3 regions of the Ignavigranum ruoffiae genome follow, and region 1 is predicted to be linked to each of the others. Evidence: a T-box and tRNA genes for the amino acid it is inferred to sense, from the RefSeq annotation. Region 1 holds a T-box; the other regions hold tRNA genes.
The links. A T-box is a leader RNA that pairs with one kind of tRNA and senses whether it is charged. The one in region 1 lies ahead of M0R79_RS05685 (valine--tRNA ligase), so its partner is inferred to be a tRNA-Val.

Region 1 (4,727 bases):
TAGCTAAGAACCAACGCAAAGCATCAACTCCATATTGGTCGATAACATCCATTGGATCGATGCCATTACCTAGAGATTTGGACATCTTCCGCCCATCTTCAGCGCGAATCAAACCATGAAGTAAGACATTCTCAAAAGGTCTTTCACCGGTAAACTCTAATGACTGAAAGATCATCCGTGATACCCAGAACGTTAAGATATCGTAGCCAGTCACTAAGGCATTGGTCGGGAAATAACGTTGGTAGTCTTCCGTCTTCTCTGGCCAGCCCATCGTGGTAAAAGGCCATAAAGCAGATGAAAACCAAGTATCTAAGACATCGGGATCTCGTTGCCAATTCTCTTCATCAGCCGGAGCTTCTAGACCCACATAGACTTGACCGCTCTCTTTATGATACCAAGCCGGAATCTGATGTCCCCACCAAAGTTGGCGCGAGATCACCCAATCGTGGATATTCTCCATCCAAGTTAAGAAAGTTTGATTAAAGCGAGCTGGGTAGAATTTCACGGCCTTGTCGGTCGCTTGATTTTCAATGGCTGCTTTCGCCAATGGTCCCATCTTTACAAACCATTGGGTGGAAAGATAAGGTTCAACGACAGCATCAGACCGTTCAGAGTGCCCCACGGAGTGAACCATCTCTTCGATTTTTATCAGGTATCCAGCTGCTTGTAAATCTTTAACGATTGCCTTACGAGCTTGGAAACGATCTAAACCAGCATATTTACCCCCATTTTCATTAATGGTTGCTGACTTATCCATCACATTAATCCGGGGAAGATTGTGACGGTTCCCCACTTCAAAGTCATTTGGATCATGGGCCGGGGTGATCTTAACCACACCCGTTCCAAATTCCATATCAACATATGGATCCGCAATCACTGGAATTTCACGATTAACTAAAGGAAGAATTACTTTCTTTCCAATTAAATGTTGGTAACGAACATCACTTGGATGAACTGCAATTGCTGTATCGCCTAACATGGTTTCAGGACGGGTCGTCGCGATCTCTACCCGCTCATCGGAGCCCACTACTGGGTAAGCGATATGATAGAAGGCTCCTGGATCGTCTTTATGGATGACCTCGATATCCGACAGAGCGGTCTGAGCAACGGGATCCCAATTAATAATGTATTCACCCCGATAGATGAGACCTTTCTCATAGAGGTCAACAAAGACCTTGTTAACCGCTTTGTTTAAGCCTTCATCGAGAGTAAATCGTTCCCGATCATAATCGACTGAAATTCCCATCTTGGCCCATTGTTGACGGATTGTCTGGGCATAGTCTTCTTTCCATTGCCAAACTTGATACAGAAAGGCTTCACGTCCTAATTCGTGACGGCTGATTCCTTCTTCCACCCGTAATTTCTCTTCAACCTTAGCTTGGGTGGCAATACCCGCATGATCCATCCCAGGCAACCACAAGGTATCATAGCCTTGCATGCGTTTCTGACGGATGATCATATCTTGCAGAGTCACGTCCCAAGCATGACCTAGATGTAATTTCCCGGTTACATTTGGAGGTGGAATAACAATTGAATAAGGTTCAGCATCTGGATCTTGACTCGGCTTAAAGACACCTTGGTCCAACCATGTCTGATACCTACCTTTTTCAACCAACTGGGGCTCATATTTTGTTGACATTTCTTTCATAATGACCAATTCCTTTCTAAATAAAAAATCCTAAGCAATTGCTTAGGACGAAATTTTCCGTGGTACCACCTAAATTAAATAGTATAAACTATTCACTCTCTAAGTCTTAACGAACTTCTCCGTGATCAACTACTCTGCTTTCACTGATCAAGCTCCAAGCTACTTTCGCTAGAGTTGAAGGCTTTCAGCCAATGACCTTCTCTCTTAGAGTTCTAGCTACTTCTCTTTTCATCGCTTCATATTCGACAAAATTCTATCAAATAAAAGCCGGGATAGCAAGTTGTCCCAGCAATCCTCTGTAAATTTTATAAATCTGATCAACAGGATTTTCTTTCTAGGTCATCATTTACTTAAATAAGGATGACCTTCTATATAATAACGCAAGGGTTTGTGAGTCCACTCCCCTTTGTTAGGGATGCCTATGCGAGGGCCAACTCCCAGCTTGGCATAAGATAATCGTTGTGAGAAATCGATGCGTAAACCCGGACCTTGAACCGACTGACCATAATAGGACATATTAATCCCTAAGGCTTGACTTAATTTTGCTGGCCCATTGCTTATCAATATTCCCGACTTTCCTCGTCGTTGAGCCATTAAATCCCGACCTTGATAGGGTTCAAGTGCCCGAATCATAACGCCAGTTCCTTGTCCCGGATAGCCAGACACCACATTGATTAGAATATGCCCCCGCATTTGATACAAATAAAAGACGCCCAAACCTTGATAGAGGGCTGACAGTCGCGGAGTTTGCTTTCTTTGATAACTATGACTGGCTTGATCCTCAAAGCCTAGATAGGCTTCGGTTTCCACAATCCAACCCGAACACCTTCCTTCGTCTGACTCATGAACCAGCAGACAGCCTATCAAGTTCTGGGCCAGTTCAGTCGTTGGTGTGTCCCGATTGAACCAGTCGGGAATCATAATTCCACCTGACTAAAAACATGGGAAATACTATCTTCAAAGACTAAAGCACCAGGATAAGTGACTTGTAGAGGCGATTTATTAATAATCACCATCTGATCTCCTTGAAAGTAATTAATAAAACTCGCTGCCGGATACACTACTAAAGACGTCCCAGCTACAATTAACAGATCAGCTGAACGAATCGCATCAATCGCTTGCATAATGGTCTGCTGGTCTAAAGGCTCTTCATACATTACAATATTGGGCCGAACAATACCGCCATCTTCGGGACAACGTGGTATCCCCGCTTCATCTCTTTGCAGTTGATCGACTAAATAATGTCTACCACAAGTTAAACAATAATTGTCATAGACACTTCCGTGAAGTTCATAGACCTTACTAGAGCCAGCCAGTTGATGTAAGCCGTCAATATTCTGAGTAACGACACTGACATCCTTGCCCATTTTTTCTAATTCTACTAGAAAAGTGTGGGCCAGATTAGGTTGAGCTAAAGGATAGACCAATTTATCAAAATGAAAATCAAAATAAACTGCTGGAAAGTGCTTAAAGAAACTATGCGAAATAATTTGTTCTGGACGATACTGGTTTCCCGTTTCTTGCATAAAGATACCATCCGCCGAACGAAAATCGGGAATGCCACTTTCCGTAGAAACACCGGCGCCGCCGAAAAAAACAATCCGTTGACTTTGCTTCAAGGCATCGGTTAAGGCCTCAATTTGCTCCGACATTCAATCATCTCCTTAATGACATTATATCAAAATTAAACCGTTTGCACTTTTTTATCGGACATGGGTCTAGTATAATGACTTAGAATAGATAAATGGAGGTCATTATGACAAGTCAAGCCGAAGAAACTCAGATTGCCGCTAAAAAATTTGCCGAAAACATTCGCGATCTCGCACAATTCCGCCAAATTTATTCAGCCGCGCTTAATGAGATTCATACCAAATTTCTCAACTTGGATCAAGAGTTCAAGGTTACCTATGAACATAATCCCATTCATCATATTGAGAAACGTTTAAAATCTTTAGACAGTCTGATTGAAAAGATGGATCGTTTAAACCTTCCTATTACTTTGCAGGACGCTCAGAATCATATTCATGATATTGCGGGTGTTCGGGTCATCTGTAATTATTTGGAAGATTTATATACCATGGAGCGATTACTACTAAGCCAGAACGACGTGCAGATTATCCAGCGTGAAGATTATATCAAAGAGCCCAAAGCCTCTGGCTATCGCAGTCTCCATGTAATTGTTACTATTCCAGTCTATCTTTCCCGTGGCGCCTTACAAGTTCCCGTAGAAATCCAATTCCGAACAGTCGCCATGGATATGTGGGCCAGTCTTGAACATGAATTAAAATACAAAGCGAAGCATAAACATACCCTTTCAGATGATAACCTGAGTAAACTCCTAGATTGCTCTGAGCAATTAAATCAAATTGAACGTAAAATGCAAGACATCCATAAGGAAGTCATGCCCCCGCTGACCCTTCGAGGAGAAATCTAAATTGAAATGTTTACTCTGCCAGCATGCCTGTCAATTATTTAACCAGAACCCTTTTGGTCATTTCTGGTCCTGCCCGCATTGTCGGGCTATTTGTCGTGATCCAAAGGAATTTCTTAGCCAACAAGCTGAACGTCATCGTTACCTACTCCATCAAAACGCGCTCGACAATCCAGGCTATCAGCAATATTTCGTCAGTATCATCGATCAGGCCATCTCGCCCTTCTTTTCTCTAGGTCGAGATAGCCTCGGACTAGATTATGGATCGGGGCCCCAGCCAGTATTAGCTCAAGTGATGGATAAATACTATCAGCAAAAGGTGGTTAATTTTGATCCTTATTTTGCTACGGATACTAGCTTACTCCAGGATCAAGCTTATCAACTGATTAGCTGCATTGAAGTTGCAGAGCATTTTCACCTGCCCGCTTCTGAATTTAGACAGCTCCACCGACTTCTAAGCCCCAAGGGGATATTATGCCTGTGTACTCACTTTGCCCCTCAAGAACGAAAGGATTTTGAACAATGGTGGTATATGCATGACCCCAGTCATGTCATCTTCTATGCTCTACCTACATTTACCTATATCGCCAAGCAGTTTGGCTTTAAGATTCTAGCCACCGATTCTAAAAGCTGGATAACTTTAAAGAA
Region 2 (4,727 bases), 480 kb from region 1:
GCCCGTATAGTGGACAAAGCGGGTGAGGAGAATCGAACTCCCGACAACAGCTTGGAAGGCTGTAGTTTTACCACTAAACTACACCCGCATAGTATAAACGGTCCGGACGGGATTTGAACCCGCGATCTCCTGCGTGACAGGCAGGCATGTTAACCCCTACACCACCGGACCAATTGCGGGGGTAGGATTCGAACCTACGACCTTCGGGTTATGAGCCCGACGAGATGCCAGCTTCTCCACCCCGCGATAATAATATAAAAAGGAGGATGTGGGATTCGAACCCACGCACGCTTTTACACGCCTGACGGTTTTCAAGACCGTTCCCTTCAACCGGACTTGGGTAATCCTCCAGAACTGAAATGGACCTTGTAGGACTCGAACCTACGACCGGACGGTTATGAGCCGTCAGCTCTAACCAACTGAGCTAAAGGTCCAAAGTCATATAGCGGCGAAGGGGATCGAACCCTTGACCTCCCGGGTATGAACCGGACGCTCTAGCCAGCTGAGCTACACCGCCAACAAAAAAATGGAGAATAGCGGGATCGAACCGCTGACCTCCTGCGTGCAAAGCAGGCGCTCTCCCAGCTGAGCTAATCCCCCATAATAATATATATCGGGAAGACAGGATTCGAACCTGCGACCCCTTGGTCCCAAACCAAGTGCTCTACCAAGCTGAGCTACTTCCCGGATATATACACCCTACAGGAGTCGAACCTGTAACCTTTTGATTCGTAGTCAAACACTCTATCCAATTGAGCTAAGGGTGCACTATTCAATTTTACACAATCAAGTGCAATGCCGAGGACCGGAATCGAACCGGTACGGTGTTAACCACCGCAGGATTTTAAGTCCTGTGCGTCTGCCTGTTCCGCCACCCCGGCAAAATATTGCCAACATAATGATTCAGGCTAAGCGGAAAACGGGGTTCGAACCCGCGACCCCAACCTTGGCAAGGTTGTGCTCTACCACTGAGCTATTTCCGCGTAAATGCCGGCTAAAGGACTTGAACCCTCGACCCTCTGATTACAAATCAGATGCTCTACCAACTGAGCTAAGCCGGCAAATTATTTTCTAATGCGGGTGAAGGGACTTGAACCCCCACGCCTTGCGGCGCCAGATCCTAAATCTGGTGCGTCTGCCAATTCCGCCACACCCGCAGATTCTAAATCGAATTCAGAAATGACCTGTGCAGGAATCGAACCTGCGACCCACTGATTAAAAGTCAGTTGCTCTACCGACTGAGCTAACAAGTCAAAATATAGTGGGGGTTAACGGGATCGAACCGCTGACCCTCTGCTTGTAAGGCAGATGCTCTCCCAGCTGAGCTAAACCCCCAACATCATTAAGCGAAAATTACCCTGCGCGGCAACGACCTACTCTCACAAGACCAAAGGTCCCACTACCATCGGCGCTAAGAAGCTTAACTGCTGTGTTCGAGATGGGAACAGGTGTGTCCTTCTTGCCCTCATCACCACACAGGTAATCTCTTCGCTGAGTGTCTAATCACTCAAAACTGAATATCAACCCTTCATCCAAATAATTCCCATCACTTCCCTCAAATCCGTGGTTAAGTCCTCGACCGATTAGTACTAGTCCGCTCCATACATCACTGTACGTCCACTCCTAGCCTATCTACCTGATCGTCTCTCAGGGGTCTTACGAATTGGGAAATCTCATCTTGAAGCTGGCTTCGCACTTAGATGCTTTCAGCGCTTATCCATCCCGCACATAGCTACCCAGCGATGCTCCTGGCGGAACAACTGGTACACCAGCGGTGCGTCCATCCCGGTCCTCTCGTACTAAGGATAGCTCTTCTCAAATTTCCAACGCCCGCGACGGATAGGGACCGAACTGTCTCACGACGTTCTGAACCCAGCTCGCGTACCGCTTTAATGGGCGAACAGCCCAACCCTTGGGACCGACTTCAGCCCCAGGATGCGATGAGCCGACATCGAGGTGCCAAACCTCCCCGTCGATGTGAACTCTTGGGGGAGATAAGCCTGTTATCCCCAGGGTAGCTTTTATCCGTTGAGCGATGGCCCTTCCATACGGTACCACCGGATCACTAAGCCCGACTTTCGTCCCTGCTCGACCTGTCTGTCTCGCAGTCAAGCTCCCTTCTGCCTTTGCACTCTGCGAATGATTTCCAACCATTCTGAGGGAACCTTTGGGCGCCTCCGTTACACTTTAGGAGGCGACCGCCCCAGTCAAACTGCCCACCTGACACTGTCTTCCGTTTCTTTAACGCGAGTTAGAGGGGTCATTCACCAAGGGTAGTATCCCACCAGCGCCTCCATGTAGACTAACGTCCACACTTCATTGGCTCCTACCTATCCTGTACATGGTCAACAAACACTCAATATCAAGCTACAGTAAAGCTCCATGGGGTCTTTCCGTCCTGTCGCGGGTAACCGGCATCTTCACCGGTACTATAATTTCACCGAGTCTCTCGTTGAGACAGTGCCCAAATCGTTACGCCTTTCGTGCGGGTCGGAACTTACCCGACAAGGAATTTCGCTACCTTAGGACCGTTATAGTTACGGCCGCCGTTTACTGGGGCTTCAATTCGCACCTTCGCTTGCGCTAAGCGCTCCTCTTAACCTTCCAGCACCGGGCAGGCGTCAGCCCCTATACATCACCTTACGGTTTAGCAGAGACCTGTGTTTTTGATAAACAGTCGCTTGGGCCTATTCACTGCGGCTGACGTCAGTCAGCACCCCTTCTCCCGAGGTTACGGGGTCATTTTGCCGAGTTCCTTAACGAGAGTTCTCTCGATCACCTGAGTGTGCTCCACTCGACTACCTGTGTCGGTTTGCGGTACGGGTTACCATTTATTCGCTAGAAGGTTTTCTCGACAGTGTGGCTAGTTCCCTTCGCTACTTCATTTCACTCCCGGTCACAACTCAATGTTACAATGAGAAGCCTTTTACTCCTCATCCACCTCGTTGCTTCGACATCCTCTTCCATCCGGATGCGGAACATTACCTCCTGTGTCACTCCATCACTCAATCACAAATGATAAGTACAGGAATCTCTACCTGTTGGCCATCGCTTACACCACTCGGCTTCAGCTTAGGTCCCGACTAACCCAGGGCGGACGAGCCTTCCCCTGGAAACCTGAGTCATTCGGTGGACGGGATTCTCACCCGTCTTGCGCTACTCATACCGGCATTCTCACTTCTATACGCTCCACGACTCCTTACGGTATCGCTTCGCCGCCTATAGAACGCTCTCCTACCACTCATCTTACGATGAATCCACAGCTTCGGTATACTGTTTAGCCCCGGTACATTTTCGGCGCAGGGTCACTCGACTAGTGAGCTATTACGCACTCTTTCAAGGATGGCTGCTTCTGAGCCAACCTCCTAGTTGTCTAGGCAACCCCACATCCTTTGCCACTTAACAGTAATTTAGGGACCTTAGCTGGTGGGCTGGGCTGTTTCCCTTTCGACTACGGATCTTAGCACTCGCAGTCTGACTCCCAAAGATACGTCTATGGCATTCGGAGTTTATCTGGATTGAGTAAGTCGATAGACCCCCTAGTCCAAACAGTGCTCTACCTCCACGACGCTTACTTTGAGGCTATACCTAAATATATTTCGGAGAGAACCAGCTATCTCCAAGTTCGATTGGAATTTCTCCGCTACCCACACGTCATCCGAACACTTTTCAACGTGTTTCGGTTCGGTCCTCCAGTGTGTTTCACCACACCTTCAACCTGCACATGGGTAGGTCACTTGGTTTCGGGTCGATAACACCTGACTGTCGCCCTCTTCAGACTCGCTTTCGCTACGGCTCCGTTTCTTCAACTTAACCTTGCCAACTATCATCACTCGCCGGTCCATTCTACAAAAGGTACGCCATCACCCCTTAACGGGCTCTGACTACTTGTAAGCACACGGTTTCAGGTTCTTTTCACTCCCCTCCCGGGGTGCTTTTCACCTTTCCCTCACGGTACTGGTTCACTATCGGTCACTAGGGAGTATTTAGCCTTACCAGATGGTCCTGGTCGCTTCCGACGGGATTCCTCGTGTCCCGCCGTACTCAGGATCCTCCCGGGGAGGTTACAGTTTCACCTACGGGGTTCTCACCCTCTTTGACTGACTTTCCCAAGTCATTCGGTTACTGCGTCCTCTCCCGTATGGGAGTCCTACTACCCCATGGTGCATGCACCATGGTTTGGGCTCTTCCCCGTTCGCTCGCCGCTACTTAGGGAATCGATGTTTCTTTCTCTTCCTGCAGGTACTTAGATGTTTCAGTTCTCTGCGTTTACCTCACTTGCGTGTCACAACCTTCAGTTGTGGGGTTCCCCCATTCGGAAATCTCCGGATCAAAGCTTACTTACAGCTCCCCGAAGCATATCGGTGTTCGTCCCGTCCTTCATCGGCTCCTAGTGCCAAGGCATTCACCGTGCGCCCTTGGTTACTTAACCACTCTTTCGCGCTCTTGGTTTGTTATACTTTCGTACAACTCGGTTTATTTCTCGGTTCATTATCTAGAAATTATTTGCCATAAATTATGCTCGCATCGAGACACAATCTATGGTGTGTTTGATATTCAGTTTTCAATGATCATTGAGTGAAAGCTCACTCAAAACTAAACAAAGACAGCCACTTGTTTCCAAGCTCCTTAGAAAGGAGGTGATCCAGCCGCACCTTCCGATACGGCTACCTTGTTACGACTTCACCCCAATCATCTGTCCCACCTTCGACGGCTCCCTCCCTAAG
Region 3 (4,727 bases), 250 kb from region 1:
ATCATAACAATTCCCTTTACGCGACATACTTTGGAATACTTGATGTTCTACTAGTAACGCCTGATATTCCTTCATTTGATAAGCCCAGCCACGATCTGAGTGGAAGGTTCGTCGATAGGCGCATTCTTTCGATGCTTCTAAAGCTTCTTTCAACGCCTCAATCATCGTGATCCGATTCGGTTGAGAAGATACTTTAAAACTAATGATTTCTAGATTATACAGATCCATAAAAGGATCTAAATACATTTTCTTAACTTGAAGTTTACCAGAATGATCTTCTTCATAATATTTGAATTCGGTCGTATCCGTAGTAATCTTTTGTCTAGGGATGGACGTCTCAAATCTTCGATTCATCCGGTTAGGAGCAATCCGTCCTAGGACTCCCTTGTAACTATTGTATTTTCGATATTTACGTCCGAAGTTTTTAACCTGAATCTTTAATACTTGACAGAGACGTTGGACTTTCTTTTTATTAATGTGCCACCCTTGGTTAACAAGGGTCGCATGAATCCGACGATAGCCGTAATTCGGATGTTTCTTACGAATCAACAAGATGGCATCTTTGACTTTTTGGTCTGGATCTGATTTTTTCCAATGAGCTTGCCAATACATATAAGTGGATTTAGGAAAATCAATCGCCGCAAGAATCTCAGCTAAAGTAAATCTTTCTTGTTGTCGGAGCTTGTGGATGATTCTTGCTTTGTCTTCATTGCTTTCTGTTGCCGCAAGCTCCTTAGCATTTCCAAGTATTCATTTTTTATCGTTTGCATCTTTAATTCATACTCAAGTTCTTCAATTCGTTTATTTGCCCACTCTAGATCCGTTATCTTCAATGGAATAGAAGAAGTTCGTTTTTCTCTGCTCGTTCGTTCTTGCTTAGACATTGGTGGCCTCCCTGGTTTGCGAGAAAGACCTTCAATCCCGTGGTTATGATACTCTTGACGCCATCTAGGAATCAGTGAAGGATTATTCAATCCCAATTCATTCGCCACATCTTGATAGGATTTCTCACTGGCTTCATACAAAGTGATTGCTTTTAACTTAAAGTTTACACTGTATGTCTTATTTTTTCGAGAGCGCATTAACCCTTTTATTCCTAAAGTTTTATAAGCGTTCACCCAGGTTCTTAATTCTTGGGAGGATTTAATCTTATATTTCTTCGTCAACGTCTTCATCCCGATGGTTCCAGAAAGATATTCGGATACAATTTTCATTTTAAATTCTAAACTATATTTAGCCATACAAATACCCCCTAAAGTTGGATCATTCGGTCCAACTTTAGGGGGTCAGTACAGAGCTTGGTCTTTTTTTCAGCGCCTATTTAACGGAACAAGTACATCTTCAACGACAGATCTACCTGTAACAATCTTTCGCGATAATTTTTCAATCAATATGACCAAGTAGCAGATAACGTGTAACACCATAACCCCCGAAGCAGAAAAAGTCATCATTCAATCACAAAATGAATCAATAAAATATACTTACATAAAATAAGACGATAGAACCACTTCAATCACCTTTCATCGACTCAACAGTCTTTGACAAAGAGCCCTAAAAAAGAGCACCTCACTCATAAAAAGTGAAGTGCTCTAAAGCTTGATACAAAGCCAATACCGATGGTCGGGGTCGAACCGACACGCCCGTGAGGGCACAGGATTTTGAGTCCAGCGCGTCTGCCAATTCCGCCACATCGGCAAATTAATAAAGCAGAAGGCGGTAGTCGGATTTGAACCGACGAATCAAGGTTTTGCAGACCCATGCCTTACCACTTGGCTATACCGCCACATAAAAATATCAATGAAAAAACTGGGGTAGCTGGATTCGAACCAACGAATAACGGAGTCAAAGTCCGGTGCCTTACCGCTTGGCTATACCCCAATAATAATATTAAAAAGGGCGACTGATGGGAATCGAACCCACGAGTGTCGGTGCCACAAACCGATGCGTTAACCACTTCGCCACAATCGCCATAATGCACCAACAGGGATAGTAGGAATCGAACCCACATCAATGGTTTTGGAGACCATTGTTTTACCATTAAACTATATCCCTATTATACAGGGAAAGAAATGTAAATTCCCTACGATTCTTTAATATTAATGGAGGGGGGCAGATTCGAACTGCCGAACCCGAAGGAGCGGATTTACAGTCCGCCGCGTTTAGCCACTTCGCTACCCCTCCATGATGGCTTGGGACGGAATCGAACCGCCGACACCTTGAGCTTCAATCAAGTGCTCTACCAACTGAGCTACCAAGCCAATACGGTCCGGACGGGATTTGAACCCGCGATCTCCTGCGTGACAGGCAGGCATGTTAACCCCTACACCACCGGACCAATGAATGGAGGTTAACGGGATCGAACCGCTGACCCTCTGCTTGTAAGGCAGATGCTCTCCCAGCTGAGCTAAACCTCCAGGGAATATTAAATTCGTATAGTCCGTACGGGACTCGAACCCGTGTTACCGCCGTGAAAGGGCGGTGTCTTAACCACTTGACCAACGGACCAAAATAATAAGTAAGTGCCTCTGCTGAAGAATTCAAATAACTCTAACCTAAAGCACCATATATGACATAAAGACTGTTCATCTTTACGGAGAGTAAGGGATTCGAACCCTTGAGACGAAAGAATCGCCTACACGGTTTCCAACCGTGCTCCTTCAGCCAGCTCGGACAACTCTCCAAGCTTACTCCGCAAGCAGGGCTCGAACCTGCGACATCATGATTAACAGTCATGCGCTCTGCCAGCTGAGCTATTGCGGAATGAGAAAATTACCCTGCGCGGCAACGACCTACTCTCACAAGACCAAAGGTCCCACTACCATCGGCGCTAAGAAGCTTAACTGCTGTGTTCGAGATGGGAACAGGTGTGTCCTTCTTGCCCTCATCACCACACAGGTAATCTCTTCGCTGAGTGTCTAATCACTCAAAACTGAATATCAACCCTTCATCCAAATAATTCCCATCACTTCCCTCAAATCCGTGGTTAAGTCCTCGACCGATTAGTACTAGTCCGCTCCATACATCACTGTACGTCCACTCCTAGCCTATCTACCTGATCGTCTCTCAGGGGTCTTACGAATTGGGAAATCTCATCTTGAAGCTGGCTTCGCACTTAGATGCTTTCAGCGCTTATCCATCCCGCACATAGCTACCCAGCGATGCTCCTGGCGGAACAACTGGTACACCAGCGGTGCGTCCATCCCGGTCCTCTCGTACTAAGGATAGCTCTTCTCAAATTTCCAACGCCCGCGACGGATAGGGACCGAACTGTCTCACGACGTTCTGAACCCAGCTCGCGTACCGCTTTAATGGGCGAACAGCCCAACCCTTGGGACCGACTTCAGCCCCAGGATGCGATGAGCCGACATCGAGGTGCCAAACCTCCCCGTCGATGTGAACTCTTGGGGGAGATAAGCCTGTTATCCCCAGGGTAGCTTTTATCCGTTGAGCGATGGCCCTTCCATACGGTACCACCGGATCACTAAGCCCGACTTTCGTCCCTGCTCGACCTGTCTGTCTCGCAGTCAAGCTCCCTTCTGCCTTTGCACTCTGCGAATGATTTCCAACCATTCTGAGGGAACCTTTGGGCGCCTCCGTTACACTTTAGGAGGCGACCGCCCCAGTCAAACTGCCCACCTGACACTGTCTTCCGTTTCTTTAACGCGAGTTAGAGGGGTCATTCACCAAGGGTAGTATCCCACCAGCGCCTCCATGTAGACTAACGTCCACACTTCATTGGCTCCTACCTATCCTGTACATGGTCAACAAACACTCAATATCAAGCTACAGTAAAGCTCCATGGGGTCTTTCCGTCCTGTCGCGGGTAACCGGCATCTTCACCGGTACTATAATTTCACCGAGTCTCTCGTTGAGACAGTGCCCAAATCGTTACGCCTTTCGTGCGGGTCGGAACTTACCCGACAAGGAATTTCGCTACCTTAGGACCGTTATAGTTACGGCCGCCGTTTACTGGGGCTTCAATTCGCACCTTCGCTTGCGCTAAGCGCTCCTCTTAACCTTCCAGCACCGGGCAGGCGTCAGCCCCTATACATCACCTTACGGTTTAGCAGAGACCTGTGTTTTTGATAAACAGTCGCTTGGGCCTATTCACTGCGGCTGACGTCAGTCAGCACCCCTTCTCCCGAGGTTACGGGGTCATTTTGCCGAGTTCCTTAACGAGAGTTCTCTCGATCACCTGAGTGTGCTCCACTCGACTACCTGTGTCGGTTTGCGGTACGGGTTACCATTTATTCGCTAGAAGGTTTTCTCGACAGTGTGGCTAGTTCCCTTCGCTACTTCATTTCACTCCCGGTCACAACTCAATGTTACAATGAGAAGCCTTTTACTCCTCATCCACCTCGTTGCTTCGACATCCTCTTCCATCCGGATGCGGAACATTACCTCCTGTGTCACTCCATCACTCAATCACAAATGATAAGTACAGGAATCTCTACCTGTTGGCCATCGCTTACACCACTCGGCTTCAGCTTAGGTCCCGACTAACCCAGGGCGGACGAGCCTTCCCCTGGAAACCTGAGTCATTCGGTGGACGGGATTCTCACCCGTCTTGCGCTACTCATACCGGCATTCTCACTTCTATACGCTCCACGACTCCTTACGGTATCGCTTCGCCGCCTATAGAACGCTCTCCTACCACTCATCTTACGATGAATCCACAGCTTCGGTATACTGTTTAGCCCCGGTACATTTTCGGCGCAGGGTCACTC

Region 2: it encodes a tRNA-Val, which carries the amino acid that the T-box ahead of M0R79_RS05685 (valine--tRNA ligase) is inferred to sense. The anticodon was not compared.
Region 3: it encodes a tRNA-Val, which carries the amino acid that the T-box ahead of M0R79_RS05685 (valine--tRNA ligase) is inferred to sense. The anticodon was not compared.

Annotation. Positions count from the first base shown of each region.
Region 1 covers NZ_CP096206.2:1,197,073-1,201,799, forward strand. The annotation lists gene M0R79_RS05685 (valine--tRNA ligase) at 1-1,648, opposite strand, end outside; T-box leader at 1,689-1,889, opposite strand; gene M0R79_RS05690 (DNA-3-methyladenine glycosylase) at 1,991-2,569, opposite strand; gene M0R79_RS05695 (NAD-dependent protein deacylase) at 2,566-3,300, opposite strand; gene M0R79_RS05700 (GTP pyrophosphokinase) at 3,405-4,082, shown strand; gene M0R79_RS05705 (class I SAM-dependent methyltransferase) at 4,084-4,727, shown strand, end outside.
Region 2 covers NZ_CP096206.2:719,744-724,470, reverse strand. The annotation lists tRNA gene M0R79_RS03550 (tRNA-Ile) at 1-4, opposite strand, end outside; tRNA gene M0R79_RS03545 (tRNA-Gly) at 18-88, opposite strand; tRNA gene M0R79_RS03540 (tRNA-Asp) at 99-171, opposite strand; tRNA gene M0R79_RS03535 (tRNA-Met) at 174-246, opposite strand; tRNA gene M0R79_RS03530 (tRNA-Ser) at 261-350, opposite strand; tRNA gene M0R79_RS03525 (tRNA-Ile) at 361-434, opposite strand; tRNA gene M0R79_RS03520 (tRNA-Met) at 444-517, opposite strand; tRNA gene M0R79_RS03515 (tRNA-Ala) at 528-600, opposite strand; tRNA gene M0R79_RS03510 (tRNA-Pro) at 614-687, opposite strand; tRNA gene M0R79_RS03505 (tRNA-Arg) at 694-767, opposite strand; tRNA gene M0R79_RS03500 (tRNA-Leu) at 797-881, opposite strand; tRNA gene M0R79_RS03495 (tRNA-Gly) at 912-983, opposite strand; tRNA gene M0R79_RS03490 (tRNA-Thr) at 989-1,061, opposite strand; tRNA gene M0R79_RS03485 (tRNA-Leu) at 1,076-1,157, opposite strand; tRNA gene M0R79_RS03480 (tRNA-Lys) at 1,181-1,253, opposite strand; tRNA gene M0R79_RS03475 (tRNA-Val) at 1,263-1,335, opposite strand; rRNA gene rrf (5S ribosomal RNA) at 1,361-1,476, opposite strand; rRNA gene M0R79_RS03465 (23S ribosomal RNA) at 1,564-4,432, opposite strand; rRNA gene M0R79_RS03460 (16S ribosomal RNA) at 4,634-4,727, opposite strand, start outside.
Region 3 covers NZ_CP096206.2:1,443,170-1,447,896, forward strand. The annotation lists gene M0R79_RS06765 (IS3 family transposase) at 1-750, opposite strand, end outside; gene M0R79_RS09290 (helix-turn-helix domain-containing protein) at 654-1,241, opposite strand; tRNA gene M0R79_RS06770 (tRNA-Leu) at 1,612-1,695, opposite strand; tRNA gene M0R79_RS06775 (tRNA-Cys) at 1,712-1,783, opposite strand; tRNA gene M0R79_RS06780 (tRNA-Gln) at 1,807-1,878, opposite strand; tRNA gene M0R79_RS06785 (tRNA-His) at 1,896-1,968, opposite strand; tRNA gene M0R79_RS06790 (tRNA-Trp) at 1,982-2,052, opposite strand; tRNA gene M0R79_RS06795 (tRNA-Tyr) at 2,101-2,181, opposite strand; tRNA gene M0R79_RS06800 (tRNA-Phe) at 2,186-2,258, opposite strand; tRNA gene M0R79_RS06805 (tRNA-Asp) at 2,263-2,335, opposite strand; tRNA gene M0R79_RS06810 (tRNA-Val) at 2,342-2,414, opposite strand; tRNA gene M0R79_RS06815 (tRNA-Glu) at 2,434-2,505, opposite strand; tRNA gene M0R79_RS06820 (tRNA-Ser) at 2,592-2,680, opposite strand; tRNA gene M0R79_RS06825 (tRNA-Asn) at 2,688-2,760, opposite strand; rRNA gene rrf (5S ribosomal RNA) at 2,777-2,892, opposite strand; rRNA gene M0R79_RS06835 (23S ribosomal RNA) at 2,980-4,727, opposite strand, start outside.